Linked DNA regions of Prochlorococcus marinus str. SB. The protein of the gene in region 1 interacts with the protein of each later gene in a pairwise test. Links are inferred from orthologs where the notes say so. Each region holds a gene or a part of one and is shown on either strand. Other genes may lie near its edges. The genes, in order: sfsA and EV02_RS05855.

Region 1 (13,681 bases):
ACTGATTTTTTAAATCACTCTCTTCAAATCCATAGAAAGTCTCATGAATCATACACTGCAGAACATGGAGAATTAGTTTATAGAAATGACGGATATGTTGAAGAAGTTAGCACAACCTCCATTGAGCCTCTTTATGCGGAATTGGAGCATTTTCTTAAGTGCGTTCAGGGCAAAGAAATACCTGAGGTGGATGGTGAGCAAGCCTCAAGAGCATTAAAAATTGCTGATTTTATAGAGAATGCAGTAGAAAATTCAGGAGATGCGATTTTACTTGAAAATCCAGTCTAATACTAACAATCTAAACTAAAAGAATTTTATTTAAATCCAACAGCAGCTTGCCAAACAAACACTAATAAAAAGAAAAATAAAGGAATCAGTGGAAGAACATCAACGGTTGGAGCAAAGGCCTTATAAGCCTCAGGCAATTCAGCGAATGTATTAAATAGAATGAGCACCTTTTTAATAATTTAATTAATTATGATAAGACGTTACCACGTATGGTGAGCAATAGAGGATGTTTTCCAAGGAGCGAAATCATTTGTAAAACAATTATCTCTAATTGCAGTAGAAATTGCATTGGTAAATCTTATTAAGTGAGCAATATTATGCAAACTTGTTAGAGTCAGGCCTAATATTTCGTCATTTCTAATTAGATGATGCAAATATGCTCGAGAATAGGATTTACAGGTTTCGCATTTACAAGTTTTGTCAATCGGAGAAAAGTCATTTTTAAATCGAGCATTTCGCAAATTCAATCTTTCATCATTAAAAAATGCAGTCCCATGTCTCCCTAGTCTTGTAGGCAAAACACAGTCAAATATATCGAATCCATTAGCAACAGCTAGAGAAATTTCTTTTAAGGAGCCAATTCCCATTAAGTATCTTGGTTTATTTATTGGTAAGAATTTCGGGACGTAATTAATTACACTATGTATTTCTTCGACTGCCTCGCCAACACTTACACCTCCCACTGCTATTCCAGGAAGATCAAAAGAACTTGTATATTTTGCACTGTATTCTCTCAATCTAGGATACTTTCCACCTTGAACTATACCGAATAATGCTTGATTGGATTTCTGATGAGTCTCAACACATTTTTGCAACCATGAATGAGTTCTTTGTAAAGAGTCCTCAATATCATTTTCGTTAGCTGTATGCGGAGGACAATGATCAAAAGCCATCGCAACATCCGATCCAAGATCCATTTGAATCTGTATTACTTTTTCAGGTGATAAAAAAACATGACTACCATCTCTTGGATTTTTAAATTCCACGCCTTTATCAGAAATATTATTTAATTTGGCCAAACTAAAAACTTGATATCCTCCTGAATCAGTAAGAATAGGCTTCGGCCAATTCATGAACTTATGTATTCCGCCAGATTCTTTAACTAGTTTTTCTCCAGGTTGTAAATGAAGATGAAAGGTATTTGAAAGAATCATTTCTGATCCTGTAGAGGTTAACTGCTTAGATGAAATTCCTTTAACCGTTGCCAAAGTACCCACAGGCATAAATTTTGGTGTGTTTACCTGACCATTTGGTGTATGAAATATACCAGTTCTTGCCGCTGTATTACTGCAATTCGATGTAATTTCAAATTCAAACACGATAATTTATAAAATTTTTTGATCCTTTTTCATTAATTTACCCTATTATTTAATATTGAATCTATTTTTATCTCATCAAAAAATATTTAATAAAAAATTTGGCAGGATCTTGGATTTTCTATACAACATTTCCAAAGATACCTTTAATTAATCCCGAATTTAAAAATATTGCACAATTTGCCCCGCCTTTAGGTTTTTTGATTGGAACAATACAGAGTTATATTTTTCTTTTTTTAACAACAAACTCTTGGTCAATTTATGCATCTGCATTAATTTGTTTGGCTTCAGGATATTTAATTACTGGTGGTCTACATATTGATGGTTTAATGGATACTTTCGATGGTATTTTTGCGGGTAAAAAGAAACGTTTAAAAGCCATGAAAGACAGTAAAGTTGGTTCCTTTGGCGTTCAAGCTTTAGTTTTTATAACTTTAATTCAAATTGCTTGCATACTGAAAATTCAAAACCTAGTAATTTTTGTTTTACCTATATGCTTATTTTGGGGAAGATTTTCAAATTTATTTTTTATAGAAAAGTTTAAATATATGAGTTATAAGAAAAAATCTGTTAGTCACAAAAAGTTTTGGAATGGATTTAAAAAAGAATCTTTGATCTCCATTATTTTTCTTTTGATTTTCATTGCATACCAATTTGTTTCAATTACATCCCAAGCAATATTAATTAAATTTTTAATTCTTATTTTGATTGGTATTTTTCTAAGTTATTGTATCCCAAACATACTGGGTAATAAAATTGGAGGCTTTAACGGAGATGCCTGCGGTGCAAGTGTTGTTTTAGTTGAAACTGCAATGTTATTTATGCATGCAATTCTTTTATAGGTAGTTCTAAATAAAAAATATTTTTCTTCTTAAGACTTTTTGATTTCTCAGTATTAACTACCGAGTTATTTTCCAGCAATCTCAAATCTCCTCCAATTTGTTTTGCTAATTTCCTCGCTAAGAAAAGTCCCACGCCAGTGCCGTCCTTCTTTTTCGCAGCAGATCCTCTAAAACCTTTTTCAAAAATTTTCTCGTTTTCATTTTTGGTTATTTTTTTACCATCATCAAATATACAAAGTCCATTACTCGTAATTGCGAGCCCAATTTCAGCATCTTTTTGGGCATATTTAAACGCATTTTCTAATAGATTTGCCACAATTTCAGCAATTACAGCATATTTTGCCTTTAATGGCGAAATAGTCCAATCTGGCCAAAGAGAAGGTTCAGTCCAATCTCTATTCTCTAAGTCCGCATTAGCTTTACCCCTTTCTAATATTGGCCTTAATAAACTCTGAACAGTTATTACCTTTTTATTATCTAAATTTGGTGGTAATAATAATCTTTCCTCTCCAATTTCCAGAGGAAGTTGAATAGGTGAATTTAATTGAGCAAAAGAATCCATATATTGATTAATTTGTTTTTGCTCTATTATCATGCGTTCGACTATTTCAATAGAATCATCATCTGAACCAAGTCTTTTTATTAATAATTTTGCGTATGTTCTAATAGCAGCTAATGGATTCCTTAATTGATGAATTATGACATTGACCTGATTTTTTAAATAATTGACTTCTTCATTTTTATTTTGACGTTCTAATTCGATTGAGACACATTTAGCTAAAGATATTGATAGAGCTTTTAATCTAGAGTCGAGAGATACTGGCCAATTCCCCCCTTTCAAATCAGTTTCTACCCGAAGTACACCAAGTAGAATATCGTTTTCTTGTAGCGGGTACCATCTTCTATTAGGCGATGAAACCTTTAGTGAAGGATCATCTTCTATTGAAGTAAGTAGCCGATCAATTTGCGGCCATTGACCAATCATTTCAAAAGATGCTTTAGTTCCTTGCTTAGCTGAAGCAAGATACATAACTAAATTAGTCACGCCCATTGAGCAACCAAAACTCTCTAGCTGTTTTAAAATTAATTCTTCAAATTTTTTTGAAAGATTCATGATTAATGAAATATTGAGAAATTTTTTTAAAAAAAACTTGAAAAAGGGCTTGTAAAATATGAAAAAAGTATTAAGATATATAAAGAGGTCTGACTTTAGCCAGCCTTAAATATGAATATTTAATCATATTTTAAGCTACATCAGGGGTTGATGGGTCCTCTATGTAATTTGAAGTGAATTTAAAATCACATATATAAGATTAGTAAAAATAAATAAGACTAATCTGATTAATAATTTCAGGAGTACCAATCAATGTCAAAAAAAAGAAAAAGAATCAGCAGGAGAAGATTGGCTGGCCAAAGAGTAATGGCACATGTACCTATCTATCATATCGAAACCGGCAAACATAAACCAGTTACAGCAGCAAGAAGATTCATAGCTGAAAATGGTCTCTCTGCGCCTTCAGTTTTTAATGTAAGAAGAAATGAACACACCACCGATAGATTTTTTTGGGGTGAAAAAGGATTATTTAGCGCCCAATATGCTGAAGAAAATCATTTTCTATTTCCATCACTAAAAGTTGTAGTTGAAGGAATTGGTGAAGAAAAAATATTTGAGGGTCTAGAATTGACTGCAGATGATTGGGAAGAGATTGAAGAATATGAATACGCTTTTGTTTAAAAAATATTACATATATTTGAACTTATAAAATTAATTAAATTTGAATCAATTTGATGAAATCCATCAAATTCTAATAATTCACAAAATTTAGAAGACTTACTTTTTACCTTTTCATAAATAGTCCTAGAGGCATCTATAGGCACAACGTCATCAAATAAACCATGACTAATGATTAATGGCGAGAATTTTTCTCCTGGGGACCAGTTAGGGTGAGGATAACCACTACAAGCAACAATTAATCCAAAATTTAACTTAAATCCCGCATCAATTGCCATCGCCGCCCCCTGAGAGAACCCCAACAAAATTGTTTTTCTTAGTGGAATCTTATCAGTATCAAAATTTTTTAATGTAACTAAAAGTTTATTTACTTCAACCTCAGCTCCATTCCAATCATGTGGATATAATCCATACCACTGTCTTCCCTGACCGCTTGGGTGTAATCCAGGAGCCCTCAAAGAAATTACCTCAAAATCAAGATTTATTTTTTCAGTCATCTCCTTTCCAAATGTTAAAAGGTCATCTGAATCAGCTCCCCAACCATGCATCAAAATAATTCTATGAGTTGCAGTTTGAGAGCTAATCGAGACAAATTCATGATTGATAGCATATTTCATGTTTATATTCTTAAGTAAGTAAACTTTCCCATAATGTCTCCATTAGCTTTAGTAAGTGTCTCTGATAAAAAAAATATAATCCCATTTTGTAAGGAATTGGTAGAGCAATTTAATTATAAAATTTTATCAAGCGGAGGCACTGCCAAACATCTTATAGAGGCTAAAATTCCAGTTATTAAAGTTGCTGATTTTACTAATTCTCCAGAAATTCTTGGGGGAAGAGTTAAAACTTTACATCCAAAAATACACGGGGGAATATTAGCTAAAAGAACTGATGAGGAACATAAAAAAGATATAGAAGCTAACAATCTTGAATTAATAGACTTAGTAGTTGTAAATTTATATCCTTTTAAAAAAACTATAGATCAGGGAGCTAAATGGGAAGATGCTATTGAAAATATCGATATAGGAGGGCCATCTATGATTCGTTCTGCTGCTAAAAATCATAAAGATGTCTCCGTTTTAGTAGATCCTAGTCAGTATCAAAATTTTCTTGAAGAAAGTAAAAAAGGTGAATTGAAAGACTCATATAAAGCAAAATTAGCCCTTGAAGCTTTTCAACATACAGCAGACTATGATACTGCAATTTCTAATTGGATAAGAAAAGAAAGAGATTTACAATCTTCCAAATATATTGAATCTTATCCACTAATCAGAACCTTAAGATATGGGGAGAATCCACATCAAAAAGCTTTCTGGTATGGCTTAAGTAACATTGGATGGAACTCAGCAGAACAATTACAAGGAAAAGACTTAAGTTATAACAATCTATTAGATCTAGAGTCGGCACTTTCAACAGTTTTAGAATTTGGCTACACAGAAAAAAATGAACTTACAAACAACATCTTTGCCTCTGTTATTTTAAAACACAATAATCCTTGTGGTGCCTCTATAAGTAATTCAGCTTCCAAAGCATTTTTGAATGCTTTGGAATGCGACTCAGTTAGTGCATTTGGAGGAATAGTTGCTTTTAATTCAAATGTTGATAGTGAGACCGCAATTCACCTCAAAGATATTTTCTTAGAGTGTGTCGTCGCTCCATCTTTTGATAAGGAAGCTTTAGAAATTTTAAAAGCTAAAAAGAATTTAAGAATTTTAAAGTTTTCAAAAGATCAACTTCCAAAAAAGAATCAAAATTCTACTAAATCAATAATGGGAGGATTACTAGTTCAAGATACTGATGATAGTGAAGAAAAAACTGAAAATTGGATTTCAGTAACTTATAAAAATCCTAGTAATCAAACTAACTTAGATCTAAATTTTGCATGGAAAATTTGTAAACACGTGAAATCTAATGCCATTGTTATTGCAAAAGACCAAAAAACTATTGGAATTGGAGCTGGACAAATGAATAGAGTTGGAGCAGCAAAAATCGCATTAGAAGCAGCTGGAAAATTATGTTCTGATGCTGTCTTGGCTAGCGATGGGTTTTTCCCATTTGCAGATACTGTAGAACTTGCAAATAAATATGGAATAAAAGCTATTATTCAACCTGGAGGAAGTCTAAGAGACCAAGAAAGTATTGATATGTGTAATTTAAAAGGAATTTCAATGGTATTTACCCAAAAAAGGCACTTTTTACATTGAATTATGTTGATTTTGGATAATATGTAATCTTGTTAGTTTTTCTGAATAAAGATAGCCTGCCTGGGCCTGCACATAGAAAGTAGAGGGAAATAGCCCCGTATATAAAAGATAATTCGAAAGCATAATTATGACTTTCAACCACAGCCAGAGGAAAACCTTCTAGTCCAGTATCAAGGAGATGAAAATAAACTGCAAATGCCATTGTGGAGAATAGACCAAGAGAAGAAAGCCTCGCAAAGATCCCTAAAGCCAATCCTATCGGGCATACCAGTTGAGTAATTGCCGCTCCAAAAGTCCAAATAACAGGATCACCAGGCAAAAATGGGAAATACTTTCCAACTACAAACTCAGCAAAACCCTGCGGATCCTGAAGTTTTTCTAGGCCATGATGAATCATCAAAGCACAAAAACCTATTCTTAAAACAAAAATCGATAGTTCTCCAAGGATATTTACTTCTGACCCTGAAGATGAATTGGCAACTACGACTTCAACTTTTTGAGGAGCCTTAGTTCTATTCATACTTGCAGTTTGAACCTGATTAGTTTGTGCTTTGTCTTCCATACTTCAATATTTTTTCATTATTCTAGTTAATAAAGTAGATCTTTTGGAATTATCTGACTAATAAATTTAGAAAACTAAGCAAATTTATAAATGAATAACAAATTCAGGAAGCAATTTCAATTAACTTTTCAATAACATCTGCAACAACCTTATCAGGAGTGGATGCACCTGAGGTAATCCCAACATTAATTTCCCCATGAGGTAGAAAATTTTTTTTAAGTTCTAATTCTGATCCTAGTGGTTTATGAAATATTGAGTTTTCTTTAACTGAAATCCTCTCTGGCGTATCAATGTGAAAAGAAGATATATTTTTATTAATTGCTATTTCTTGTAGATGAGTGGTATTAGAAGAATTAAAGCCTCCAATAACTACTAAAATATCAAGGTCTTCATCAACCAAAGAGAACATTGCATCTTGCCTTTCTTCTGTTGCATCGCAAATAGTATTAAAAGCTAAAAAGTGACTATTTAAGTTTTCTGGTCCAAATTTCTTTAACATCGTCCTTTCAAAAACCTTGCCAATTTCCTCAGTCTCGCTTTTTAGCATAGTTGTCTGATTTGCAACTCCTACTCTATCTAAATCTTTATCAGGATCAAATCCATTAGAAAAAGCTTTAGCAAATTTGTTCATAAATTCATTTCTATTACCTCTTCCCAGAATATATTCAGAAACGTAGTTCGCTTCTTCTAGATCAAGTACAACTAAATACTTACCTGCGAATGAACTTGTAGCGAGAGTCTCTTCATGTTTAAATTTTCCGTGAATAATAGATGTGAAAACATGTTTTTTATGTTTTTCAACTGTATGCCAAACCTTAGAAACCCATGGACAAGTTGTATCAATTATATGACAACCTTTCTCATGCAAGAGTTTCATTTCTTGAACAGTAGCTCCGAAAGCTGGAAGTATAACAACATCCCCATTAGAAACTAAAGAAAAATCTTTAATTCCATTTTTAGCTGAGATGAATTTTACATTCATTTTTCTTAAATGATCATTCACAGAGGGATTATGAATTATTTCGTTTGTTATCCAAATATTCTCATTTGGGTAATGTCTCCTAGTTTCATAAGCCATGGCAACAGCTCTTTCGACTCCCCAACAGAAACCGAAGGCTTGGGCTAACTTAATATTTAGTCTGCCTTTAGTGTAAGTAAAACCATTATCCCTTATAGAACTTATTAAATCACTTTGGTAAGCTTCTTCTAACGCTTGAGCTCTTTTTGTTGGAGAATCGAAACCCCTTCTATTGTATCTATCAGAATGATGAAGGGATCTTCTAAAAGCTTGAGTATCCATCTTTTTATATTACAACGTTTTAAATAATTTTTCGTAAAAAAAAAGAAACCTGACATAAGTCAGGTTTCTTAAATCAATTTTTAGTAAGATTATTTAGCAGATGCAAAGTCTGGATATGCTTCCATTCCATGCTCTCCTATATCTAAACCTTGAGTCTCTTCCTCTTCAGATACTCGGATTCCTCCGAATAATCCTCCAATTACAGACCAAGCAATCCAGCAAGTAACTAGTGTCCAAATAGCATAGGCTGCTGCACCAAGAGCTTGAACTAGAAGAAGGGTAATACCTCCACCATTGAACAACCCCATACCTGCTCCATCGCCTTGTACTGCTGTTCCCCAAAGACCGATAACTACAGTACCCCATACACCACAAACTCCGTGAACGGAGAATGCACCTACAGGATCATCGATCTCAGCGGCATCAAGTGCTGCAACAGAAAATACAACGATTATTCCACCAACTAGTCCTGCGAACCAGGCTCCAGCGAGTGTCATATCACCACAACCAGCAGTGATACTAACCAAACCTGCAAGGATTCCGTTAATTATCATTGTAAGATCAGGCTTACCAGAAGTTAATGTTGAAACAATAGTTGCACCGATAGCGCCAGCTGCTGCTGCTAAAGTAGTTGTTACAGCAACATATGGAACCCATTGATCCATAGCAAGTTGAGAACCGGGGTTAAAACCGTACCAACCTATCCATAGAACTAATGCACCTAGAGTAGCTATAGCCATATTGTGTCCAGGCATAGCCTGTGGCTTCCCGTCAGAGTATTTGCCAATTCTTGGTCCAAGAAGCATAGCTCCTACAAGACCTGCCCATGCTCCAACTGAGTGAACAATTGAAGAACCAGCAAAGTCTACAAACCCTAAAGAATCAAGCCAACCTCCATTCCATTTCCAGCTACCAGCAATTGGATATATAAATGCAGTTAATACAACAGCAAAAACAACAAATTCTCCAAATTTAACTCTTTCAGCAACAAGACCGGATACGATAGTTGCCGCAGTACCTGCGAATGCAGACTGGAACAAGAAATCAACAGTAGGGACTAATCCAGCATCAGCAACTGTTTCTGCTGTGACTGTTGGATCAAAAAATAGGCCCATAAAATATAGCCATCCTCCAGCAACGCTGTCTCCGTACATTAGTGAATAGCCGATAAACCAATAAGAGGTCACAGCTAGAGCGAATACGAAAAGGTTTTTAGCAAGAATGTTGACGGCGTTCTTAGAACGGCACATACCTGCTTCTACCATAGCGAAGCCGGCGTTCATGAAGATCACTAGAATAGTAGCGACCAATAGCCATAAATTATTGGCAAGAAAAGCTGCATTCAACTCAGGTAGATCGCCTGCATGAGCAGAAAGATTAAAAATACCTAAACCAAACAAAGCTACAGGGACAGTTGCAAGCCACAACATAGAGCGGTTTGAACTAAATCCTCGAATACTCCTCAAAAGGAGCATAGGTCCATTAACAAGACTTGCATCTTGTAATTTGGACCTAGAGCGCCTTTGAGGCGTTTGCAAAGCAGTGGTCATAAAAAAAAATTAGATCTGCAAAAAAACAGTTTGTGCTGTTTCCTTTCATATTCAATTTTGCTCAAAAAACTTATTAGTGTCTAGTAGTTGTTGTTACCAATTTTATAGTTGCGTCCCAAAACTATATCTGTTAAATTAAAAAATTTTTTTTTAAAGAGTTTCAAAATATCAAGATTTTTTTTATTTCAAAGGTTTAATTCCTTTCCATGATACGTGGTCTTTATGAAATTCAAAGGAACATGGAATAGTTATCATTCCTGCAATTAAAGATTCTCTAAAAAGACTGCCGTATAAGGGATCCGCATCATCTCCAGGGGCAAAAAAACAAGCGTCTTTTCTCGTAATACAAGGCACTAAAATACTTTTACTTTCAGGAATCAGTTCTTTTAATTCCATGAGGTGTTTTTGACCTCTTTTCGTTACTGTATCTGGGAATAGAGCTACATTTTCTTTAATCCAAGTCGTATTTTTAACCTCTATGTAAATGTTACGTTTATCAGGATTTGAAGATTTTGGGGTTAAAAAAAAGTCAATTCTGCTTTTTTTATCTTTTCCATAAGGTACTTCAGATTTAATTGTCTCTATTTCACCTAATATTTCTATAAGCAGATTTTTCTCAATAACTTTTTTGATTAAATTGTTTGCAAATAGAGTATTAATACCTACCCAGACTTCCTCATTTTTTGCATTTAAAGCACATATCTGTTCCCAAGTAAAAGGTAATTTTCTTTTTGGAGAAGTAGAAACACTTATTCTTACTTTTGCTCCCTCACTCAAAAGTCCCTTCATTGGGCCAGTGTTAGCGCAATGAGCAGTTACTACCTTTCCACTCTCTAATTTAATATCTGCAAGAAACCTTTTATACCTCTTAATTAAAACTCCTTCAATTAATGGATCAAAATCAATTATCCGATCATTCATAAATATGTCGTTAGTTAGAAATCAAATATAATTGAAACTTAAACTTATTGAACAATTTAAACGAATCCAAATGCATTCATTTTTAAAAAATAATGTTTTTTCAATTTCGTTTGGTACTAGTCTAAGTAAATTAGTTGGATGTATAAGACAAATATTAATAGCTGCTGCTTTTGGGGTTGGTGTAACATACGACGCGTTTAATTATGCATATATAATTCCTGGTTTTTTGATAATAATCATTGGGGGCATTAATGGTCCATTGCATAACGCAGTTGTTGCAGTTTTAACTCCGCTTAACAAAAAAAATGGAGGGACTGTTTTAACTCAAGTAAGCATAAAACTTTTAATATTATTATCAATTTTAGCCATATGCATTTACTCGAATTCCAGTTTATTAATTGATTTATTAGCCCCGAATTTAAGTTACGAAGCTAAATCTATTGCCACTTCCCAATTACAAATACTTACACCTTGCATCCCTTTATCCGGCTTCATAGGTTTAAGCTTTGGCGCCTTAAATTCCCAAAGAAAATTCTTTTTATCAAGTATAAGTCCTGCAATAACTAGCTTAACTATTATTTTTTTTATTTTATTTAGTTGGATTTTCAAACAAGAAAATACATCTTCTAATTTCTTGACTTACACGGGATTACTGGCATTTGCAACTTTGACAGGAACTTTAATTCAGTTTGTTGTTCAAATTTGGGGAATAAATAGAATTGGTCTCTTGAGATTAAAGTCAACCTTCAATTTATTTAAAGATGAAGAGAGGAGGATTTTCAAACTAATTATTCCAGCATCTATCTCATCAGGCCTAAGTCAAATTAATGTTTTTATAGATATGTTTTTCGCTTCAACTTTTCAAGGCGCAGCATCTGGACTAGCTTATGGAAACTTTCTTATACAAGCTCCTTTAGGCATATTATCTAACTCCTTAATTCTGCCATTACTTCCAAAATTCTCTAAATTAAGAAGTGAAAAGAATGAAAGAGGTCTCCAAAAAAGATTGATATCTGGGATAGAGTTCTGTTTCTTGACAGCAATTTTTTTAACCGGATTTTTCATAACATTTAATAATCAAATCGTACAATTAGTTTTTCAAAGAGGATCTTTTGATTATTCAGCAACTTTAAAAGTAAAGAATATATTAATTGCTTATGCAATTGGCATACCCTTTTATGTTTATAGAGATTTATTAGTAAGAACTTACTACTCAATAGAAAAAACAAACTTCCCTTTTAAGTCTTCATTTGCAGGAATAATATTTAATATTTTTTTTGATTGGTTTTTAATTGGTGCCCCAATTAAGAATTTTGGAAATCTTTCTCCTTATAATTTCGGAGTCGAGGGAATAATTTTATCTTCAGTAATAGTCAACTTTATAGTTTGTATTTTTCTTTCTTTCAATCTGCGTAATGAAAATATCATTTTGCCTAACATGGAATTATTGAGGAAAATTAGCCTCATGTCATTAGCAGCATTTATAGACAGCACACTTTGTTTTACTATTCTCCAAACTACTAATAAATTCAATTCAATTCTCGCGGAATTTTTATTATTAATATTTGGAACTCTAACTTTTTTTGTGATTTATTTTTTACTTACAAAATGCTTAAAAGTAAATAAATTTAAAGTTTCAAAAAAAGAGATTTAGTTTTTAAAAAAACTTTCCAAAATCTCCTCTAATTCTAAGATTTGTGAGTTAGTTATTAATTTAATCAGTGGAATACTATTAACACCATCACCTACTTTTACATTTATTGCTTTCAAACTTAATTTTGCGGCCTCCAATGGGCCTTGATCTTTATTGCTGATACATTCAATAGCAAGGTGCCTAGCCAGGCCAGCGTCTCCAAGATACAAATTCCACTTTTCTATTTTAATAAAAACCTTTTCGGAAATAACATTTTCTAGATCACTTATACGTATCTGAGAGTCCATAAAATATAAATTGATTTAAGTTGATTGTTTTGAAGTATCTTTAGGTTTTTTTATAATTACGAAAAGTAAATGGGAGGCCAAGAGAATTGACCAGATAGTTGCAAAGTTATTAAAGTAGCCGATTTCATATTTAATCTCTTTTAAAAGCCAAGTGCCACTTACAATCGCAGTAAATATCATGCAGTGAATAACAAAATTTACTATTCGAGAAAAATGTTTATAGATAGGATCTTCTAAATCACCATTTCCGTACCACTTAATAGGCATATTAATAATTAGAATGTTAATAATAGACATTTTACCCGAAATCTAGTTGACTAAGAGACCCTGAAACAGAGATATTACATAATTATGCGCCTGTAGCTCAGTGGATTAGAGCACCTGACTACGGATCAGGGTGTCGGGAGTTCGAATCTCTCCAGGCGCGTTTAAAATTCTGAAATATTCTTTTTATATTTTTCTAAAAAATATCGTCTATATTATGGGTATTACTTATCAAATTCAATGAATATCCTTCAAAATCTTAAAGAAAGTGATCCAGTAATATCTAATCTTATTAACTCTGAAAAAAATAGGCAGGAAACTCATCTCGAGTTAATCGCAAGCGAAAATTTCGCATCAATTGCCGTTATGCAGGCTCAAGGTTCCGTCCTTACAAATAAATACGCCGAAGGATTACCTCAAAAAAGATATTACGGGGGGTGTGAATTTGTTGATGAAATCGAAGAATTAGCTATTCAGAGAGCGAAAAAATTATTTAATGCAAATTGGGCTAATGTTCAACCCCATAGTGGAGCACAGGCAAATGCTGCTGTTTTCCTAAGTCTACTTAAACCAGGCGACACAATCATGGGGATGGATTTATCTCATGGTGGACACCTAACTCATGGGTCTCCAGTAAATATGAGTGGTAAGTGGTTCAATGCAGTTCACTATGGAGTAAATAAAAAGACTAGTGAATTAAATTTTGATGAAATAAGAAAAATAGCACTTGAAACAAAACCAAAATTGATCATATGCGGATA
Region 2 (17,348 bases), 300 kb from region 1 along the record:
CTATTGTGCAAATGAAAAGAAATATTCCAAAGAATCCAAAAATTTTGGGTGTGTTCTCTAATAGTTCAAAAAAAGACATTTAGTGGCTTTGACCTGATTAATTTCTTATATTTTGTAAGCCTACTCTATTTTTGGGCTCTAACTTGAAAAAAATTAGATCTCTAAATTTAAATACTAAGATTCTTTTGGTAGGGATGCTCTTACCTTTAGGTTTTTTAGGCACTTTTTTATTAAATAATTTTTTAAAAGAAACTTATAGTTCTAGGAAATTAGAACTAGAAAAAAGTATTGAAAATCTTTTAGATAAAAATGTTGATTTAGGTGATTATGTTGGGATTAGATTTCTAGGTATTTCTTTGGGTAATTCAAAAATTAATGATAAAAACAATATAAATTCTGAAATTACAGCCAAAAATGTATATGTAGGCATTATGCCTTTTAGATCTTTTTTAAAACAAAAATGGATTGTGAAAATAAGTCCTAAGGAAGCTGCCATAAATATAGATAGAGATTTTTTTAAAAGGGACGAATCTTATAAAGATGATCGAATTGCAAAAAAATCAAAATCTAAGTATGAGTTGAACTTTAACTTAAATAAATATTCACATCTGGAGTTTAATAATGCAGGATTAAAAACAAAAGTAAAAGGTAGTGTTATTTACAAGTCAAGAAATAAACAAATCATTGCAAATGTAAAATCAAATTTTGATGAAAAGGGTTTTTTAAAATTTAAATTTAATACAAAATTAAATCAAGACTTTTTAAAACTGGATTTATTTTCTAAGGGTTTAGATCTTGATAATTCTGAATATATTATTGGTAATAGAAAAATTAGCTTTAAAAAGGGTACCTTTAAATCTAACTTTAAATTTAATAAATCATCAAAGCGCACATTTTGTGAAGGAAGATTTTCTTTTACTAATTTAAAAATAAAACCAGAAGATTTAGCAGAGAATATAAATTCAGATTTAACTAGGTTTTCTTGTAAAGATAATAATTTAATTGGTAATACAGAAAAATTAAATTATGGAACTTTGACTTCTCATTTTAATCTCAATGTACCATTTAATAAAAGTTCCAATAATATTAATCTTACAGGAAGTATTGGATACATTAATAGCCTGAATCCAGATATCAAATTATCGGGTAATATTCCCTTCTGGTTTGATAGAAGAGGTATTAATTTTGGAGATGTAGATACTAGTTTCAAAATAAATAGAACACAATTATCTAATTTAAATATTTTCCGGAAAAATGATATAAGGGGTTTCATTACTGCTAAAGGAGAATTAAAAGGAAAAATTACGGATCCTGATATTTCTATATTCTTTAATGTTGATTATCCTCACTTTAAAGGTATCCGGATTAGAGAGACATGGGAGGGAGATATTAAGTATGTAAATAATGAATTTCTGCTAAATATGAAAAATAGATATTCTCCAATCCCTTCATTTCTTTCAATTAAGTTTGATTCTGATCTTAAGCTAGATAATGCAAATTTTATAAGAGTTTTTAACTCAAATAAAGGGATTGTAGGTATTGTCAAAGAGGAAGATAGTTATAAATGGCGAGCGGATAATTTTCCTCTTGATGAACTTGAATTATCTTTATACAAAAATCAATTTGATAAAATTGATGGGATTATTAATGGTGAGGGATCAATTTCGTCAGACCAGTCATCGCTATTTGGGAGACTTGCTTGGAGTTTAGGTAAATATAGAAATATTAATCTAGCCAATTCATTATTTGATTTCAGCGTCAAAAATAATTATTTTTATATAAATTCTTCACTTTATCCAATTGATGGAGGAGTAATTGAAGTCGAATTTGATTCAAATAAAAATAATTTTATTAATTCAGAATTTACGAATGTAAGTACTAGTTGGACTATTCTTACCGCTTTTGATATTTTTAACTTTGATAATAAAAAAGTTATTCCCATCAGTAAATCGAATATTTTGGATGATTTGGAAATAAATAATTATAATAAATCATTTAAAGAGAGGATCGATTTTATAGATAACTTTATTGAAAATAGGAATGTGCTAGAGGACAAATTTAATTTGCAAAAATATTTAAATAAATTTAGAAGTAGATACAATGGGAAAATTACTATACAGGGCGATAAACCAGTTAATTATAAATTGAATGCAAAATTAAATGGCTATCTTGATATACCTAAGGATGAATACAAGAATAACAAAGAGGAATTTTCTATTGATTTGGAAGGCGGATTATTAACGGGTAAAGGTTCTTTAAGAATTAATAAATTACCATTAAGTACAGCAAATATCTTTTTAAATAAACCAAGAGATTTTCTTGGAGGGTTAGATATGAATTTATTTTATGATATTGATAAAAAATCTTTCTTTAGTGAAATTTCTTCCAATAATTCATCAATTAAAAATAACACAATAATATTTGATAAAGGACTAATTGAATTTGATAACTCTATTTTTGATATTAATTTTTCAATTCTAATAAATGATTCTGAAATCCCAATTAATATTGAAGGCTTAATACCTATAAATAAATCAGATAACTTAGATCTAAGATTGATTGGGAATGGAAAATTTGTTGAGTTAATAGATATTTTTGCTGATGAATACTTTACTTTTAAAGAAGGTGATGTGAATCTAAGAATGATTCTAAAAGGTAGGTTAAATAAACCACAATTAAATGGATTTATCGTAATTAACGATTCTGAAATTGATTTTTTTAAAAATAAAATAAAAGATATTAATAGCATAATAATTTTTGATTTTGATTCTTTAGAGATCAATAATCTAAAAGCAAAGGCTGAAGATTCTGGGGAAATTTTTATAAAAGGGTCTTTGCCTTTTTATCGTAAGAATAATTCCGACGAGGCAAAAATTAATTTGAAAACAAATAGATTTACTTTAGAAAAAGATAATTTTAATTTCTTAATAGATTCAGATATAGATTTAAGTGGATCATTTGAAAGTCCTGTTTTGGGAGGCTCTCTTTCTTTTAATAATGGATTTATTAATTTTAATAGCACCAATCAAAATATCAAAAAAGAAAAAAATCTTATACGAAAAGAGGATAAAAAAGATTGGCCAGAACTCTATTGGAATAATAAAAAAAATATTGAAATAATATCAAATGAAACAATTTTGAATTCAGTTCTTTTAGGAGAAACTTTGCCTAGCTATCTAGATAATTTGAGTTTTAATAATCTTAAATTAAAACTTGGACCAGAATTTAAACTTCAATATTCAGAGATAGTTCAAGCTTATTTAGATACCAAATTAGACCTTACTATAAATGGTGCGGTAGGAAAAGATTTAAATGCTAGGGGTCTTATTTACCTAAAGAAAGGAAGAGCAAATCTATATACTACACCGTTTAAACTTAATAAAAATAAAGATAATTATATTCTATTTGCATCAAGAAGTGGTGTGGTTCCATTTATAAATTTTTCTTTAATCAGTAAAGTTCCAGATTCTATAATACCTATAAGTGAAAACAATCAGGATTTAAATGTATCAGGTGATGTTGCTGTCGACGCTGGTTCAAGCAGTTATGGTGCATTTGGAATTGGTAATACTAGGCTTATCAAAATTGAAGCATCTTATGAAGGATTTTTAGATCAATTATCTTTCGCTGATGAAAATAGAAGAATCCAATTAAGGAGCACGCCAAGCTATAGCAGATCACAAATAATTGGTTTAATTGGAGGTAACTCTGCAAATTTAATAAATAGAGCATTTATTTCGCAACTTAATAATGCTGATGCATTTAGTGAAAGATTTCAGTTTTCTTTATATCCAGCGTTGATAGAAAATAATGATTCATTTAATAATATTTTTTCCAATGAAAATTTAGATATAGAAAATGATGATCAATCATCTTCTAATCAGGAATTGTCTTCTCAAGCTTGGGTAGCCGAAATAGGGCTTGATATTACTGATGCGATAAATTTTGCCTTTCAAACCGTTCCAGGTAGAGATGATATTTCACCTTTAGGGATTTTGACTTTTCAGGCTAATCCAAACTTAGAATTATTAGGTTCTTATGATTCCAATGGGGATTGGAAAAGTCAAGTTCAGTTATTTTTTAGATATTAATTTAGAAAAAAATTTACTTTAAAGAATCTTTAATTTGAATTATTATTAAATTAACTAAAAAATATTATGACTAATATCTTTGAAGTTCCTCAACCAGATAATGATCTTTTAGAAAAAGCTAATAAAGTTCGTTCGGCATCAATAGAAATAAGTCAGACTGAAAATCAAAATCGAATTAAAGCCTTAAATTTTATGGCTGATTATCTAGAAAAAAATTCTAATGAAATATTAGATGCTAATAATTCGGATTATTCAAGTGCACAAAAAAAGGGTATTTCTAGGGCTTTACTTTCTAGATTAAAGTTATCAAAATCAAAATTAGATTCAGGAATTGAAGGAGTAAGAAAAGTTGGAGACTTAGCTGATCCTGTAAATAAAGTTCAAATTAAAAGAGAGCTTTCAAAGGGATTGATCTTAGAAAGAAAAACTGTGCCAATCGGAGTATTGGGGGTTATTTTTGAATCAAGGCCAGATGCCGTTATGCAGATTAGTTCATTAGCAATAAGATCAGGTAATGGAGTAATGCTAAAAGGTGGTAGTGAAGCTAATTTAACAAATACAGCAATAGTAAAGGCATTGCAAGAAGGTTTAAATGAATCAGGTCTTGATAAAAATGCAATATGTTTACTAACCAGTAGAAAAGATAGCATGGCGATGTTAAATCTTGAGAAATACATAAATTTAATAATTCCAAGAGGAAGTAATGAATTAGTTAAATTTATTCAGGAGAATACAAGAATTCCTGTGTTAGGCCATGCTGATGGAATTTGTCATTTGTTTATAGATATTGAGGCAAATCTAGAGATGGCTTTATCAGTCGCTTTAGACAGCAAAATTCAATATCCTGCAGCATGTAATGCTATCGAAACTTTATTAGTCCATAAAGATATCGCACCAGCTTTTTTAGAAAAGGCCATCCCTTTATTTAATTGTAATGATGTTAAATTAATTGGAGATAAGAGATCAGTTGAATTAGGGTTAAAGTATGAGGCTAGTCTAGAAGATTGGAAAACTGAATATTTGGATTTAATTTTATCGATAAAAATTGTTGATGATCTCCAGGAGGCAGTCACACATATTCAAAAATATAGTTCAAAACATACAGATGGAATAATTACTGAAAATTCAGATACTGCCAATAAATTTATGAATGTAGTTGATAGTGCAGGTGTTTTTCATAATTGCTCTACTAGGTTTGCAGATGGCTTTAGATATGGATTCGGAGCTGAGGTTGGGATATCTACTCAAACTCTTCCACCAAGGGGACCTGTAGGTCTAGAAGGTTTGGTAACTTATAAATATTTCCTAAAAGGTGATGGGAATATAGTTGATGATTTTTCATCAGGAAAGGCTATCTATACACATCAAGATCTTTAAAACTTTTAAAGATGGAAACTTTTTTAAAAATTGAGAATATTAAACTTTGGGCTAGGGTTGGCGTTCTTGATGAAGAAAGGGAATTAGGACAACTATTTATTTTAGATATTTTTTTGTGGACTGATTTTGAAAAATGTACAGTAAATGATGATATAAAAAAAACAATTGACTATTCAAAATTAGTTCAAATTTTAAAAGATCAATCAAAGAAAATATATTGTTTCACAATCGAAAAATATTCAAATGCAATTATAGAAATCATTGATCAGGAATTTAAGCTTTCTAAAGTTAAAATTATTTTGACAAAATGTAATCCTCCAATCACAGGTTTCGATGGGAAGGTCTCAATAGTAAGAATTCTTGAAAAATAACAAAATTATTGGAAAAAAGAAATCCTATTATATTGATTCATGGTCTTTGGAATACTTCAAGTATTTTTTCTTCTATTACCTCAAAACTTGATGATATTGGCATTGAATATTTTGCCCCAACTCTTAACCATTCATACGGAATGACTTCAATCATGGAGTTGACTAATAAATTAAACGAATTAATTTTAGAGAAATATGGTTTAGAAAAAGAAATAGATATTTTGGGATTTTTTATGGGAGGAATAATTGGTAGATACTGGCTTCAAAAATTTAATGGGTATAAAAGAACAAGAAGATTAATATCTATAGGTTCCCCTCATAAAGGAACTTTGATGGCTCAATTAATACCTAAATACCCCTTTAGAGGAATATCAGAAATGAAAATAAATAGTAAGTTTTTAAGAGAACTCGCAAATAATGATTTTTTTCTTGATGATATTGAGTGTATTAATTTCTTTACTTATTGGGATATGATGGTTTTCCCTGGCTGGTGGACTAATTTAAATATTGGAAAAAAAATATCAGTAAAAGTCTATAAACATAGAAACCTTGTAAGAAATAAATCTGTGGTTAACAAAATAATCGATGAAATTATTATGTAGCTCCAGATAAACCTAAGTGTCTTATTAAAGAATCAGTTTGTGGTTCTCTTCCTCTGAATAGTTTAAATATGTCTAACGGAGGCAAGCTTCCTCCCAAGCTAAGTATTGTATCTTTGAATTTCTTTCCTATTAATTTTAAATTTTCAGAGTTTTCTAGATCAGCTTCTTCAAACATTGAAAATGCATCAGCACTTAGAACTTCAGCCCATTTATATGAGTAATATCCTGCAGAATATCCCCCTGCAAATATATGACTAAAACAACAAAGAAAGTGATCTTCTTGAATTGGTTCAATAATAGTAGTATGTTTTGCAATTTCTCTTCTTATTTCATCTGCTGTTTTACCTTCATTTTTATCAATACTACTGTGCAATCTAAGGTCTGTAATTGCAAAATGTAGTTGTCTAAGAGTAGCCATACCACAATTAAAAGTTCTATTCTTCAGGAGCTTCTCAAAATTCTCATCGGATAGTTTTTCTCCTGTTTTGTAGTGCTTAGCAATATTCAAAAGTGTATTTTTATGAAAACACCAGTTTTCCATAAATTGACTTGGAAGTTCGACTGCATCCCACTCAACATTATTAATGCCAGCTGCTTGAGGAAGATTTACAGTAGTAAGCATGTGTTGAAGACCATGACCAAATTCGTGGAAAAGAGTCTGAACTTCTTCAAAACTCATCAAACTAGGTTTATCTTTTGATGGTGGAGTCTGATTACAAACTAGATAAGCTACAGGAAGGGTCTTTTTGCCAACATTATTTTTATTCAAACATTCATCCATCCAAGCCCCTCCTCTTTTTGATTCAGGCCTTGAATATGGATCTAGGTAAAAAGATGCAATTTTTTTATTTTCATTATTGAGGATATTAAAAAATAAAACGTCATCATTCCAGAGAGGTGCCTCATCAGTTGCCTCGACTACTTTAATTTCAAAAAGCTTCTCACTTAATTTAAATAAACCTTTCAAAACATCATTTAGTGGGAACCAAGGTCTCAAAGACTCTTGATCCAAATTAAACTTTTCCTTTCTAAGAAGTTCAGACCAATAACTAATATCCCATGGTTCAATATTCTGCGATTTTGGAAATCCATTAGCTTTAGAAAACTTATCGAGTGTTTCTAATTCAATTTTTGCAGCTTTGAATGCTGGTTCTCTCAATTCTTCTAATAGGTTTTCTACATTTTTTATTTCTTTAGCCATTTTCGTTGACAAACTTAGTTCTGCCCAACTTTTATAACCAAGAAGATTTGCTTGTTTAGTCCTGAGAGATAATATATCTTCAATGATTTGAGAATTACTTTTTTCTCCTTGAGAAGCCCTACTAACGAATGCCTTGTATAGCTTTTCTCTAAGATTACGCTCGGAGGCATATGTCATGAACGAAGTATAAGTTGGAATATCTAGACTTAATTTCCAAGGACCATTTTTAATATCAACTTCTTCATCTTTTTTTAAGTGATTGTGTGCAGAAATTGCCATCAATTCTAGTACTCGTTCAGGAAGACCATCTACTTCAGATTTTTTATTTAAAATTAAAAACCATTCGTTAGTGGCATCAAGAACATTGTTACTAAATTCAGTTGATAGTTCTCCAAGCTTTTCTGAAATTTTGTTGAATTCTTCTTGATCATTCTTTTGTAGTGAAATTCCTCTATGTTGCATCTCAAGAATTTCTTTATCTAAAATTCTGTTTTTAATTTGATCAAACTTATTTGTTTCTTTAAGCTTGACTAAAGAATTGTAAATTATTTTGCTTTGCCCGAACTTATTACTCAAGCTAATAATCTCTGGAAGAAATTTTGAATAAATATCTCTTAAACTTTCAGAATTATTTACAGCATTTAGGTGGCTTATTACTCCCCAACTCCATCTAAGAATTTCATTTACTTCATTTAAAGGATTTATTACCTTATCCCAATTTAAATCATTTTGAATCAAATAATTAGATAAATTTTTTTCTATGTTTTTAAATTCTTCAGCTATCTTTTCTAGTACTGCTGGGAATTGTTTACTTATGCTTTCGGGAGTAAATTTTTTAAATTCTGGTAATTCTCCATATTTAAAAATTGAGGTATCCATTTATTAAAGTAATTTAATTTACTAAGGTTGGTATTAATCCAACTAATTTAGCTAGAGTAAGCTGCTGACTGAGAGCATTGGTTGAAGATTCGTATAAATTAATGGCGATTTTGGGCCAAAAACCAATTACTAACGTAGGCAACAATAAACTGAAACCAATAGTCAATTCTCGACCATTCATCTCTTTGACTGTAGCTAGTGCGGGAATTCTAGGGCCAAAAAATACTCTTCTACACATTGATAGTAGATATATTGGTGTAAGAACTAAACCTATAGCTGCAATAAGAATAGTGATCGATCTAAAGATAGAGCTGAAGCCTTCTTGACTTGTGATACCTAAAAATACAGTTATTTCACTTATAAAACCGCTCATCCCAGGTAGTGCTAGAGAGGCTAGTGAGCTTGCTAAGAAAAAAGCAAAAGTTATTGGCAAGACCTTTGCTAAACCGCCCATATTTGGTATAGAAAGAGTATTTGTTCTTTCATAGAATGAGCCCGTAACAAAGAACATCGCTGCAGCTATTAGTCCGTGACTGATCATTTGTAGCATTGCTCCGCTAATACCTAGAGCATCTACTGCTCCAATCCCTAACAGAACAAAACCCATATGACTCACAGAGCTACATGCAATTCTCCTTTTGACATTATCTTGTGCAAATGCATTTAGAGCTCCGTAAATTATATTTATGATTCCGAGAATAATTAACGCAGGCGCAATTTGAAGATGAACTTCAGGGAGGATTTGAACATTGAATCTTAAGAGAGCATAACCTCCCATTTTTAAGAGTATTCCAGCTAGTAACATTGAAACTGGAGCATTAGCCTCTCCATGTGCATCGGGTAACCAAGTATGTAATGGAAAGATAGGAAGTTTTACTCCAAAACCAATTAAAAATCCTAAATAAGATAATAAAGCTAGGCTGCCCGATACATGTTTATTGGTTAAATCAGTAATATTTAAAGTAAAGGTATCGCCACTCAAGGCAAGTGCTAACCCACTTATGAGAATTAATAAAGAAGCTAAAGCTGTATAAAGTATGAACTTAGTTGCAGCATATAATTTCTTTTTCCCTCCCCAAATCGCAATAAGAAGATACACCGGGACTAATTCAAGTTCCCATGCCAAGAAAAACAATAGAAAATCTTGAGAAAGGAAAACTAGTGCCTGTGCTGATGCTTGGACTAGTAAAAGAGCAAAATATAGATTAGATTTTTTCTTAATTTTCCAACTAGCTGCAGCCGATAAAAATGTAATTAACCCACTTAAAGCTACTAAAGGAGCAGATAACCCATCTACTCCAAGAGACCACTCTAAGCCTATAGATGGTAGCCAAGAAGCTCTCTCTACTAGTTGTAAAGAGCTATCTGAAGTATTGAATTTTTGAAAAAGAACGCCGATAATTAGTAAAAAATCTATAAATAAAAAACTTAATGAGATATTTCTAGGGAGTGAATTATCTTCTCCTTCTTTTGAACTCAAGAAAGGCATTATTAATGCCCCAATTAAAGGCAGTAAAACAATAGATGATAGCCAAGGAAAAGATTCTAAATTCATTTATGTAATGAATAATTTTTTTATTCTAGTTGAAGTTGTACTAGCTTGAGACTATAACATTAAAAATGCCTAAGTAAAACTACTTACCGGAGATTGTGCTAAATTGGCTGCCAGTTGTTTGAACGTTTAAGAACGGTGCTCTGCTAGCTACACCTGATTTCTCCCATGCTTTCACCATGGCTTGACTGACGTTTTTACCATTTTCTTTTTTACATAAAGCTAAGATACTTGGCCCAGCCCCACTAATTGCGCATCCTAGAGCGCCTGCATTTAGTGCGGCATCTTTAACTTCTAAGCCGCCTTTAATAAGTTTCCATCTGTAGGGTTCATGTAACTTATCAAACATTCCCTCTTTTATTAGTTCCGCATTACCTGCCTTTAAGCCGTTTAGTAACAAAGTAAGTGCCCCCATATTTGTAACTGCATCAGATATGGGTACATTCTTGGGCATAACCTTTCTTGCTTCACTTGTGCTTAGACGAATCGCAGGTATTGCGACAACAGCTTTAATTGAATCGTGCCAATCACATCTAATGATTCTCCATCTTTGAGAAGAAGACCTGGCTGTCAAGCAAAGCCCACCCAGAAGTGAGGATACTACATTATCAGGATGTCCTTCTATATCAATGGCAAGTTCAAGGAGTTTTTCTTTGGACAATGGAGAGTTCATTATTGCATTCGCTCCGATTAATCCAGCAACGATTGCTGTAGCGCTACTTCCAAGCCCGCGTGCAGGTGGTACTGCCAACTTAACTCTTGCTTCAAGTGCAAAAGGATCCATATTGGCGCTCTCCCATACTTTCTGAGCTGCTCTAAAAACTAAGTTTTCAGGTCCTCCTCTTAAATGATTACCATCTGTACTTTCCATTATTAAATCAAATCTATCTCCGCCACCTTCAATTCTCGTAAAAATAAACTCATTGTACAAATCTAATGCTGCTCCAAGGCAATCGAATCCAGGCCCTAAATTTGCAGTTGTGGAAGGCACTGTTACTCTTATTTTTTTACCTATTTCAGGAATAAACATTTTTTGTTTTTAAGTTTTTAAAAGCATTTTTGCTCTGCAGGCTGCACTAAAAAGTCCAAACTCTTCATCTAAAATTACTTTTATAGGTATTGTTTTAAGAATATCTTTTAATCTTCCCTTGTCGAAAAATTGTTTTAAAAAAAAGTCTGATTTAAAGTTTTTGAAATGTTTTGATGCTGTTCCTCCAGAAATCCACAATCCGCCAAAGCACAATTCTTGAAGAGCAACATCTCCCAATAAAGAGGCATAAGTGCCTAACCAAATTTTCTCAACTTCAATCATTATCTGATCACCTTCTTTAGAAAGATTACAAATCTTTTCAGGTAGTTCTTTTCTCCCAGCATCAGAAGTTTTAATTTTTTTTAAATATTGTTGTAGAGGATGGTTTTGGGCATCAGGTTTACTTAGTCTCCATTCGGCAATTCTTGATAAACCAGTGCCGCTAATAATTCTCTCACAAGATATCCTTTCAACTTTTAGGTAATTTTTAAGCCACATTTTTAAATCCCATTCTAATTTTGACTTTGGGGAGTACTCAACATGACCACCTTCACTAGCTAAAACTTTTACTTTTTCCCCTGAAATTATTCCTCTCGCAATCCCCAAGCCAGTCCCCGCTCCAACAATGGCATGCAAATCATTATTAGAACCTTCAGAAGCGGATCCATTTTGGATAATAGAATATTGATTTTTTTTTAAAAAAGGTATTCCATAGATTTGTACAGCGAAATCATTTATGAGTTCGCAACTTTTAAAATTAAATGTGTTCTGTAGAGCATTTCCAGAAATATTCCATGACAAGTTAATGATTTTGGCGTTGTTTTTAGATAAAGGACCAGCTACGGCGAAACATGCAGTAGAAGGATGAGTAATATTCTTACATTCTTTTTTGAGAAAATCTTCTAGGATTAATTCAAAAGAACTCCAATCAGACGATATATATTTCTTTTTGAATATTAACTTAGGCGAATTATTATTTTTTTCTTTTTCGAAAATTCCTAATAAAACCTTTGTACCTCCTAAATCACAAGCTAGAAAATTCATTTTTGAGAAATTATTCTGTTCTCCCTTTTTTTTCTATTAATTCATCCATTAATTTGAAAAGATTTGGTAAATTGAATATTCCTAAATTGCTTCCATTCAAGGCTCTTAAGGCGACTGAATCAATTTCCTCTTCTTTATCACCAATAACTGCAATTAAAGGAACTCTCCCGAGAGTTGCTTCTCGTATTTTATATCCTATTTTTTCATTCCTAATATCAACTTTTGATCGGTAACCATTATTATTTATAAATTCATTAAACTTTAAACATTTTTCAATATTTCTATCAGTAATGCTTAATAAGATTATTTGATAAGGCGCAAGCCAAATTGGGAATTTTGCCTCATATTGTTCAATTAAGATTCCTATAAATCTTTCAAAGGATCCTAAAATTGCTCTATGAAGCATAACTGGATTTCTTTTTTCATTATCAATATCCACATAAGTTGCATCCAATCTAATAGGCATTGAGAAATCAACCTGAATAGTTCCGCATTGCCAAACTCTATTAAGACAATCCTTTAAAGAGAATTCTATTTTTGGACCATAAAAAGCACCTTCTCCAGGTTGAAGTTCCCATTTCAGATTCTTATTATCGAGAGCTTTGGTAAGAGCCTCTTCCGATTTATCCCAAATATCCTCACTACCTACTCTTTTTTCAGGACGAGTTGATAATTTGATAATGATTTCATCAAAACCAAAAGTTTTATAAACCTCGAAAACAAGATCTATAAAAGTAGATACCTCTTCTTGTATTTGCTCTTCTGTGCAGAATATGTGTGCATCATCTTGAGTAAAGTTTCTTACCCTCATTAAGCCGTGCAGTGCTCCAGAGGGCTCATTTCTGTGACAAGAACCAAATTCAGCAAGACGAATAGGTAAATCCTTATAACTTTTTAAACCTTGATTAAATACTTGAATATGGCATGGACAATTCATTGGTTTAATTGCATAGGTTCGATTTTCTGATGCAGTAGTGAACATATCGTCTCTAAATTTCTCCCAATGACCAGATTTTTCCCAAAGAGATTTATCAACAGCTTGTGGGGTTTTGATTTCTAAATAATCATTTTTTTTGAGTATTTCTCTTATGTACTTTTCCAGTACTTGGTAGATTGTCCATCCATTTGGATGCCAAAAAATCATTCCTGGAGATTCCTCTTGTATATGAAATAGTGAATGTTTTTTACCAAGTTTTCTATGATCTCTTTTTTCCGCTTCTTCAATTCTTGTTAAATAATCTTTGAGTTCTTTCTCTTTTGCCCATGCAGTTCCATATATTCTCTGTAATGATTCATTCTCACTATTACCTCTCCAATATGAACCTGATAATTTAAGTAATTTAAAGTGCCTCAAATGTCTAGTGTTTGGCACGTGAGGCCCTCTACACATGTCGATGTATTCTTCGTGCTTGTATAAATTGATGAGACCTTCTTCAGGAATTTCTTCAATTATCCTTAATTTAAAAGTCTCATCTCTTTCTTTAAAAGTTTTAATTGCCTCTTCTTTAGAAACTTGTAAAATTTCAACGTCATAGTTTGTTTTTATTAATTTATTAATTCTATTTTCGATTTTTATTAAATCTTCAGGAGTAAATCTGTATTCAGAGAAAATATCGTAATAAAAACCATCTTCAATTACAGGCCCAATCGCCATTTTAATATCAGAGTAAATTTGTTTAACTGCATGACCAATAAGGTGAGCGAAAGAATGTCTTATTATTTCAATTCCTTCTTTATCTTTTGATGTGATGATTACAACTTTGGAATCTTTATTTATAGGAATTGTTGCATCAATAAGAACATCATTTACTTTCCCAGCAATTGTTGCTTTAGCTAATCCTGCGCCTATACTCTGGGCAATTTCTAGAATAGTTACAGATTTTTCGAAAACCTTTTTTGAACCATCAGGCAAGGTAATTATTGGCATAATTTATTTCTCCATTTCAAAAAATCCCAGTTTTGATTTAACTCTTTTTAAAGTCTGATTCGCTAAATCTTCAGCTTTTTCCTTCCCTTCATTAAGGATTTTATTTAGTTGATAGGGATCATTAATTAATAATTTATATTTTTTCTGAATAGGTTCTAGTGATTCAATAAGTTGTTCGGTAATTAATTTTTTAAATGTCCCCCATCCAGTCTCTGAGAATTCATTTTCACATTGAGAAATTTCTTTGCCAGATAATATTGAATAAATCATCAAAAGATTTTTAGATTCTGGTCTCTCAGGGTTGTTAAATTCAATTCCAATAGAACTGTCACTTTTTGCTTTTTTAATTTTTTTTGTGATTATTTCAGGTGGATCTAATAAGTTAATGCGACTGCCCTCATTAGGATCACTTTTGCTCATCTTTTTTGAACCATCAATTAAACTCATTATTTTTGAACCATTCTTCATGATGATTGGTTGAGGGATCTTTAAAATATTTTTATCCTTACTAAATCTGGCATTAATTCTCTGTTGTGCAATATCTCTCGCCAGTTCAAGATGTTGTTTTTGATCCTCACCTACTGGTACAAAGTCAGCATCATAAAGAAGGATATCTGCAGCCATAAGTATTGGATAGTCAAATAATCCAATAGATACATTATTACCTTGTTGTATGGATTTTTCTTTAAATTGAATCATTCTTTCCATCCAATTTATTGGGGTCATGCAATTTAATATCCAACAAAGTTCTGAATGCGCTGAAATCTGACTTTGGACAAAAATTGAGCATATATTTGGATCTATCCCACAAGCGACGTACAAAGCCGCTGTAGAGATAGTGTTATTAGATAATTCTTTGGGATTATATGAGGCTGTTATTGCGTGCAAATCAACTACACATAGAAATGTTTCATATTGCTCTTGGAGCGTAACCCAATTATTTATGGCCCCAAGCCAATTCCCAATATGTAAATCACCAGTTGGTTGAACTCCCGAAAGAATTCTTTTTTTATTTGCCATCCTCTTCTACTTCGCTAGATTGGATCTCTTCAGTTGATGTACTTTTTACAGGTCTTGCAAAAGGGTCAGGTGCTTTTTTTGTCTTTTCTTCATAAGAATTTTGTGATTGTCTACTAGGAGAAGAGTTTTTATTATTTTTTGCATATTCTTTGATTGATTCAATCAATTTTTCGTCTTTGATCATTTCGCTAAGTGTTCTAACAGAGAAACCCAGAACTGCAACGGTAGATCTTAATTGAAAGGTCTCTTGTATTGATTTAACAGCTTTCATTTCGTTATCACTCAATCTTATGCGGAATCCTCCTCCATCTCTTCTGCCGCCCGATCTATCTCTGAAATTAGATCTTTCATTGTTAGAACGACCTCTGTAATTTTCTTGTCCAGGATTATTGCTGAAATTTGAATTAGACATCTTAATGTTTCTTAAGTTATTTAAATAGTCTATTAACTTAGCATCTTGTTATGCAATAAGTCTTTTTAAAAGGCTTAAATTTTTATCTTTTGATTAACGACTTATGAAATTTTGCTTTTCTCATTCACAACTTGCATTAAAATAAAATTAGAAAAATAAAGAATTGTGTTTGATATTAGTAAAAACAACCTTTTAAAGGATTTCATAAAGTTTCCAAAAAAAAATCTTCTTATTATTTTATTATTGTTAGGTTTTGGGGAATGGTTTGTCAGTGACTTAATTCATTTTGCAGGAGGCTCAATAGGATTTTTTGCGTTGTGTTTGGGGGGATATTTTTACTTGAAGAATGATAAGCCTAAATTTAATGAGCCAAGTAATTTAGATGGTTGGATAAACCTATGTAATGAAGATTTAAATTTTTTTGAAGAACTAGAAGCAACAAATGAATTAGAAAAACAGAATTCAAAAAGACAAAAAACACTTGAATCTATTCTTAATAGATGTGAAAAAGAAAAAATAAGTTGCATTGGACAAAAAGATTATCAAAGTTTTCAATCTGTTTTGAAAAGTAATTTCAAAGCAGATAAGTTTGACTTTGATTTATACGAAAAACTGCCTAAATACAATTCTTCTCAAGTTATTCCAGAAGAAGCTTTGAAGAGTGATGCAATCTTGTATTTTATAAACTTGCCTTTGTCGGCAAATGATTTTTTGTGGCTGGAAAAGTTTCCTAAAAATATGCCAATCTGGTTGGTGGCTTTAACTTCCAACCAAATAGAATCCAAAAATCAGATAGAGGACTTAAAGTCTCAAATTTCAAGTGACTTTACAAACAAAATTATTACTTTTGATGTGAATAAGAGTGAAATAACAAATATACCTTTTTCTTTAAGGAAGTTTTTCATAAGTTCATCTAAAAATATTGAAAATACAAAAAAAAGGCTCATGAAAGAACTTCATGCTGCCTGGCAATCTGAAATTGAAGGTATAAGAAGAATGCAGTTAAAAGGTATACAAAGAAAAAATCAAATTCTTGTCGCAACAACTGTTTTCTTGTCTCCAATCCCATCAATTGATGTTATGGCAATGACAGTATTAAATTCTTTAATGATTAAAGAAATTAAGTCTATATGGGGATGTAATTGGTCCCCTGAAATTTTAGATAAAGTATCCAAAGAGATTTTAAAGACTGCAATTGCTCAGGGAGTTGTTGAATGGAGTGGGCAGACTCTAATTGGTATAACAAAATTACATGGCCCAAATTGGCTTGTCTCTGGAACATTTCAGGCGGTTAGTGCTGCTTATTTAACAAGAGTAGTGTCAAGTTCTTTGGCTGATTTTATGGCAATAACAAAAGGAGTAGAAGAACCTGATTTGGATTTTATAAAGAAAAATTCTGAGAAAATTGTTGAAGAAGCTTTTGAAAAAGAAAAAATAAATTGGAAAGGATTTATTTCTGATCTTAGAAAACCACTTATGAAACTATCTTTTAATTCATAATCTTGGGATGGATGTTAAAAATGAAAAAAAATATTTTTTTTTTAAGTTTGATACTTCTGCTTACTATTGCTTCAGGCTCATGTAAGAGAATATCAAATAAAAATGAAACTAAAGAAGTAATACTGGCAAGTTTCACTGTTTTGGCGGATATAATTAGTAATGTCGCTAAAGATGATTTTATTGTTAGATCAATAACGAAACCTGGAGTTGAAGTTCATGGCTACCAACCAACTCCAAGTGATTTGGTAAATGCCTCTAATGCTTTTGTTTTTATTGATAATGGATTTGGATTTGAATTATGGGCTGAAAAATTTGTCTCTAATTTAAAAGTTAAAAGAATTA

The links.
Region 2: the proteins of sfsA (region 1) and EV02_RS05855 interact in binary tests that used the Escherichia coli proteins (3 or more experiments, as listed by UniProt). The link is inferred for Prochlorococcus marinus str. SB from one-to-one orthologs.

Annotation. Positions count from the first base shown.
Region 1 is NZ_JNAS01000002.1:361,125-374,805, forward strand. What follows is about bases 8,846-11,718. They hold sfsA (DNA/RNA nuclease SfsA), read right to left. Parts: upstream 10,716-11,718; coding sequence 9,975-10,715; downstream 8,846-9,974. Other genes in these bases: EV02_RS04240 (ammonium transporter), read right to left, coding at 8,846-9,794; murJ (murein biosynthesis integral membrane protein MurJ), read left to right, coding at 10,786-11,718. In the rest of the region: EV02_RS04290 (Gfo/Idh/MocA family protein), read left to right, coding at 1-288; EV02_RS04285 (photosystem II reaction center protein K), read right to left, coding at 315-455; tRNA guanosine(34) transglycosylase Tgt, read right to left, coding at 489-1,607; EV02_RS04275 (adenosylcobinamide-GDP ribazoletransferase), read left to right, coding at 1,706-2,446; EV02_RS04270 (sensor histidine kinase), read right to left, coding at 2,424-3,560; EV02_RS04265 (DUF3155 domain-containing protein), read left to right, coding at 3,813-4,181; EV02_RS04260 (alpha/beta hydrolase), read right to left, coding at 4,178-4,795; purH (bifunctional phosphoribosylaminoimidazolecarboxamide formyltransferase/IMP cyclohydrolase), read left to right, coding at 4,829-6,382; EV02_RS04250 (DoxX family protein), read right to left, coding at 6,384-6,944; EV02_RS04245 (4-hydroxy-3-methylbut-2-enyl diphosphate reductase), read right to left, coding at 7,048-8,244; more of EV02_RS04240, read right to left, coding at 8,334-8,845; more of murJ, read left to right, coding at 11,719-12,369; EV02_RS04225 (DUF3181 family protein), read right to left, coding at 12,366-12,656; EV02_RS04220 (hypothetical protein), read right to left, coding at 12,672-12,923; glyA (serine hydroxymethyltransferase), read left to right, coding at 13,161-13,681. UniProt on the Escherichia coli protein: Binds to DNA non-specifically. Could be a regulatory factor involved in maltose metabolism.
Region 2 is NZ_JNAS01000002.1:56,120-73,467, reverse strand. The notes cover bases 3,392-6,312. They hold EV02_RS05855 (glutamate-5-semialdehyde dehydrogenase), read left to right. Parts: upstream 3,392-4,157; coding sequence 4,158-5,468; downstream 5,469-6,312. Other genes in these bases: EV02_RS05865 (esterase/lipase family protein), read left to right, coding at 5,848-6,312; folB (dihydroneopterin aldolase), read left to right, coding at 5,480-5,839; EV02_RS05850 (translocation/assembly module TamB domain-containing protein), read left to right, coding at 3,392-4,091. Outside these bases: EV02_RS05845 (DUF2518 family protein), read right to left, coding at 1-79; more of EV02_RS05850, read left to right, coding at 195-3,391; more of EV02_RS05865, read left to right, coding at 6,313-6,441; EV02_RS05870 (M3 family metallopeptidase), read right to left, coding at 6,434-8,521; EV02_RS05875 (NAD(P)H-quinone oxidoreductase subunit 4), read right to left, coding at 8,535-10,076; thrB (homoserine kinase), read right to left, coding at 10,156-11,103; EV02_RS05885 (glucokinase), read right to left, coding at 11,113-12,147; thrS (threonine--tRNA ligase), read right to left, coding at 12,158-14,074; trpS (tryptophan--tRNA ligase), read right to left, coding at 14,078-15,094; EV02_RS05900 (hypothetical protein), read right to left, coding at 15,084-15,506; EV02_RS05905 (YcjF family protein), read left to right, coding at 15,672-17,006; EV02_RS05910 (metal ABC transporter substrate-binding protein), read left to right, coding at 17,027-17,348. UniProt on the Escherichia coli protein: Catalyzes the NADPH-dependent reduction of L-glutamate 5-phosphate into L-glutamate 5-semialdehyde and phosphate. The product spontaneously undergoes cyclization to form 1-pyrroline-5-carboxylate.